DNA from 2 places in the [Clostridium] saccharolyticum WM1 genome. Region 2 is predicted to be linked to the other one. Evidence: a T-box and tRNA genes for the amino acid it is inferred to sense, from the RefSeq annotation. Region 2 holds a T-box; the other holds one or more tRNA genes.

Region 1 (2,379 bases), 1.1 Mb from region 2:
AGTGGGATTGCCATCGCTCAACGGATAAAAGCTACCCTGGGGATAACAGGCTTATCACTCCCAAGAGTTCACATCGACGGAGTGGTTTGGCACCTCGATGTCGGCTCATCGCATCCTGGGGCTGTAGTAGGTCCCAAGGGTTGGGCTGTTCGCCCATTAAAGCGGTACGCGAGCTGGGTTCAGAACGTCGTGAGACAGTTCGGTCCCTATCCGGCGTGGGCGTAGGATATTTGAGAGGAGCTGTCCTTAGTACGAGAGGACCGGGATGGACTGACCTCTGGTGTATCTGTTGGTGATCAACACCATGGCAGAGTAGCCAAGTCGGGAAGGGATAAACGCTGAAGGCATCTAAGCGTGAAGCCCCCCTCAAGATGAGATATCCCATCGCAAGAGTAAGACCCCTTGAAGACGACGAGGTAGATAGGGCAGAGGTGGAAGCATGGCAACATGTGGAGCTGACTGTCACTAATAGGTCGAGGGCTTAACCAGGTTGGTTTAGGTAAGAGGAAAGAACGGATGAAAACAGATATGTAGCAATGTGTGGTTTTGAGGGTATATGTAAACCTTCATAAGGTTTGGCCCGGTGGCTCAGCTGGTTAGAGCGCCGCCCTGTCACGGCGGAGGTCGTGGGTTCGAATCCCATCCGGGTCGTTTTACAACTGAATTTTGTATATGGGATCTTAGCTCAGCTGGGAGAGCATCTGCCTTACAAGCAGAGGGTCATAGGTTCGAGCCCTATAGGTCCCATTCAGTATGCAAAGCAACACGCATGAGAAGAATCGTGCCGATGTGGCTCAATTGGCAGAGCAGCTGATTTGTAATCAGCAGGTTATCGGTTCGAGTCCGATCATCGGCTTGCATCACTTTAATAAAATATGGATGGGTTCCCGAGTGGCCAAAGGGGGCAGACTGTAAATCTGTTGCGACACGCTTCGATGGTTCGAATCCATCTCCATCCATTTAGTGATTAAAATCTTAATCACTGCATATAATATAATTAAATAACGCGGGGTGGAGCAGTCTGGAAGCTCGTCGGGCTCATAACCCGAAGGTCGCAGGTTCAAATCCTGCCCCCGCAATTTTTTTTGAGTAATTTTAGGAAAACGTGTACGAATGAAAGTGCATAAGCCCAGATAGCTCAGTTGGTAGAGCAGAGGACTGAAAATCCTCGTGTCGCTGGTTCGATTCCGGCTTTGGGCATATGGGATACTAGCTCAGGTGGTAGAGCACTTGACTTTTAATCAAGTTGTCCGGGGTTCGAGTCCCCGGTGTCTCAGGACAAGCCTTGAAACAGAGATGTTTCAGGGCTTTTTGCTTTATGGAAATTTTTATGATGCAAAGATTTATGGAATACAGAGTTACTCATGGTAAATCGGGTCATTCATCAAATTCCACAATTACATAATACCCACGGTCATTGTGCTTTATCTCTTTAACAACTCCATGATCGGATTTAATACGATCTCTCCCCATATAGCAGCCGGACATGGCGACCGCAGGATCAATAATGTAACTGTAGCTGCTGGTTCCTTCCCGTTCTATGATCTGAACCTGGTCCCCGGCTTTAACCAGACCAGGACGTTCCATTTTAAATTCGATTAATCTCATGATACCATCTCCTTATTCTTTCCGAAATTATATTATAGCGCTATGAGAAAAAATTGTAAAGAGTGGATAAAGATGCTATACTAAATGTGTCAATCTAAAAAAAAGAATGCAAAAATACTAGGAGATGGGCCTGCAGTTTATAAAAAGGAAAGGCGGTTCATACTATGAATGATGCACCTAATTTGTTAAAGAAATTAAAGGAATATGGGAAATCAGATTTTTATCCATTTCATATGCCTGGACATAAAAGGCAGAGTGAAGGATTTTTTGCAGTTGATTTTCCAAATCCTTTTTCCATAGATATTACGGAGATAGACGGTTTTGATAATTTACACCATCCGGAAGGGATTTTAAAGGAGTCTATGGAATGGGCTTCTGGGATTTATGGGAGCAGCAGGACCTATTATCTTATCAATGGCAGCAGCAGCGGGATACTAAGTGCAATAAGCGGGACCGTATCAAGAGGCGGAACCATTCTTATGAGCAGGAACTGCCATAAGTCTGCGTTTCATGGAGTTTTCCTCAATCAATTAAAAACAGAATACATTTATCCACAAATCATACCACAATTCGGAATCCAAGGTGGATTAAATCCGAAAAAAATTGAAGAGATGTTGATGAACCATGGTGAGATTGAAGCGGTTTTTGTGGTATCACCAACCTATGATGGAATTGTGTCTGATATAAAAACTATTGCAGAGATCGTTCATAGGTTTCACCTGCCTCTTATTGTGGATGAAGCTCACGGAGCACACTTTCCCTTTGGAAGAG
Region 2 (2,379 bases):
TACAGAGCATGAAAAGATGTTGTCCAAACTAGGGGCAGACAGCTTTGAAATCCGGCAGCGGGCAGATTTTACCAAAGAAATAAGTGGCTTAATTCTGCCCGGCGGCGAAAGCACGGTGATGGAAAAGCTGATGGGGGAATCAGAATTAAAGGAGCCAATTCTTCAAATGATTCAGAGAGGAATCCCTGTGATGGGTACTTGCGCCGGTATGATTCTGCTGGCGAAAACAGTTATCGGAGGAGAAAGCCATCTTGCCTGTATGGACATTACAGTGGAGCGCAACGCATACGGGAGGCAACTAGCCAGCTTTAAAACTGAATCTGAATATGGCGGCGCTAGAATCATTCCGATGGTGTTTATCCGTGCGCCATATGTTGCGAATGTTGGTCAGGGCGTGGAAGTTTTGGCAAAGGTTGATGGAAAAATCGTGGCTGTCCGGGAAAAAAATATGCTGGCTTGTGCTTTCCATCCGGAACTGACGGAAGATACCACCGTTCATTCTCACTTTTTGCACATGTGTAATACAATGAATTGTTGAGAGAGAAAGCAAAATAGTTCTTTTTGGCCTCAGTTGATATCGCTGTGTTATAAACATATCCGGACCCCAAAAAAATGAAATAAACCCCTCTTGACAAATAAAAGAAAACAACATATACTAGTCAATAACTTCATAAACAAGTAAAAGCGTTGATAAGAACAAGTAGCAGTACGATGGACCACACAGAAAGCAGCCGGCAGATGAGAGGCGCGTGGGATACGGATTGTGAATACATCTCTGAGCTTCGCACCAAACGGCTATGATGCCAAGTAGGCTGCGACGGATTCCCGCACCCGTTATTGTGCTAGAGTATCGCATCAGGTACTCAAAAAGGTAGACAGCGTGAGCTGTTTATAAACTTAAGGTGGTAACACGAGACTTCAGCCTCGTCCTTTTGATAGGACGGGGCTTATTTTAATGAAAAAGGAGAATAATGATGACAATTTATGACGAATTGAAAGCACGCGGCCTGATCGCCCAGGTGACGAACGAAGAAGAAATCAGCAAGATGGTAAATGAAGGAAAAGCCGTATTCTACATCGGATTTGATCCCACGGCCGACAGCCTTCACGTAGGTCATTTTATGGCCCTGTGCTTAATGAAGCGCCTTCAGGAGGCAGGCAATAAGCCCATCGCCCTGATCGGAGGCGGAACCGGTATGGTTGGAGATCCTTCCGGAAGAAGCGACCTTCGGCAGGTGATGACAGTGGAAACAATCCAGCATAACTGTGACTGCTTTAAAAAGCAGATGAGCCGTTTTATCGACTTTTCGGAAGGAAAGGCTCTTATGGTTAATAACGCAGACTGGCTGTTGAATTTAAATTACATCGATTTCCTAAGAGAGGTCGGCCCCCATTTTTCCGTCAACCGCATGCTGACTGCGGAATGCTATAAGCAGCGTATGGAAAAAGGCTTAAGCTTCCTGGAATTCAACTACATGATCATGCAGAGCTTTGACTTCTATGAGCTGTTTAACCGTTACGGCTGCAACATGCAGTTTGGAGGAGATGACCAGTGGAGCAATATGCTTGGCGGCACAGAGCTGATCCGCCGGAAGCTGGGAAAAGATGCTCATGCGATGACCATCACCCTGCTATTAAATTCCGAGGGAAATAAGATGGGTAAAACCCAGTCCGGTGCTGTATGGCTTGATCCGGAAAAGACTACTCCTTTTGACTTTTTCCAGTACTGGAGAAACATTGCCGATGCAGATGTGTTAAAATGCCTGCGCATGCTTACCTTCCTTCCTATCGAACAGATTAACGAGATGGACAGCTGGGAAGGCAGCCAGTTAAATGAAGCAAAAGAAATTCTTGCTTATGAGCTGACCAATCTGGTTCATGGAGAAGAGGAAGCGGAAAGAGCGAGAGAGAGTGCCAGAGCGCTGTTTACCGGCGGCAATGCGGCAGATATGCCAACCTGCGAACTGGAAGAGGCGGATTTTACCGATGGAAGCATTGACATCCTGGCCATTCTCCAGAAATCCGGCCTGGCTCCTACCCGCTCCGAAGCAAGGCGCAATGTGGAGCAGGGAGGAGTAACCGTGGAAGGAGAAGCTGTTTCCGATGGAAAGGCTGTATTTACGAAAGATCAGCTGTCCGGAGATGGGGTTGTGGTAAAACGGGGTAAGAAAAAATTTGTAAGGGTAATTGCAAAATAATTAAAAGAGCAAGACAGAATCCGGCTGAATTCAGCCGGATTCTTCGCGTTTATGGCCATGAAGGTTTAATTTCCGGATTCTTGATGGAAAGTGCAAAACAAAGCTTTTCGCTGTAGGTCTCTAATTGAAGGAGAGCTTCATACTCGTTTTTCAGTTTCTCATAAACATTTAAGATGGGCTG

Evidence for each region. A T-box is a leader RNA that pairs with one kind of tRNA and senses whether it is charged. The one in region 2 lies ahead of tyrS (tyrosine--tRNA ligase), so its partner is inferred to be a tRNA-Tyr.
Region 1: it encodes a tRNA-Tyr, which carries the amino acid that the T-box ahead of tyrS (tyrosine--tRNA ligase) is inferred to sense. The anticodon was not compared.

What each region holds. Positions count from the first base shown of each region.
Region 1 covers NC_014376.1:23,317-25,695, forward strand. Annotated here, with positions in the region: rRNA gene CLOSA_RS00100 (23S ribosomal RNA) at 1-489, shown strand, start outside; tRNA gene CLOSA_RS00105 (tRNA-Asp) at 578-651, shown strand; tRNA gene CLOSA_RS00110 (tRNA-Val) at 675-747, shown strand; tRNA gene CLOSA_RS00115 (tRNA-Thr) at 784-856, shown strand; tRNA gene CLOSA_RS00120 (tRNA-Tyr) at 878-959, shown strand; tRNA gene CLOSA_RS00125 (tRNA-Met) at 1,006-1,079, shown strand; tRNA gene CLOSA_RS00130 (tRNA-Phe) at 1,128-1,200, shown strand; tRNA gene CLOSA_RS00135 (tRNA-Lys) at 1,204-1,276, shown strand; gene CLOSA_RS00140 (hypothetical protein) at 1,378-1,608, opposite strand; gene CLOSA_RS00145 (aminotransferase class I/II-fold pyridoxal phosphate-dependent enzyme) at 1,773-2,379, shown strand, end outside.
Region 2 covers NC_014376.1:3,627,370-3,629,748, reverse strand. Annotated here, with positions in the region: gene pdxT (pyridoxal 5'-phosphate synthase glutaminase subunit PdxT) at 1-538, shown strand, start outside; T-box leader at 679-935, shown strand; gene tyrS (tyrosine--tRNA ligase) at 975-2,198, shown strand; gene CLOSA_RS16875 (HD-GYP domain-containing protein) at 2,248-2,379, opposite strand, start outside.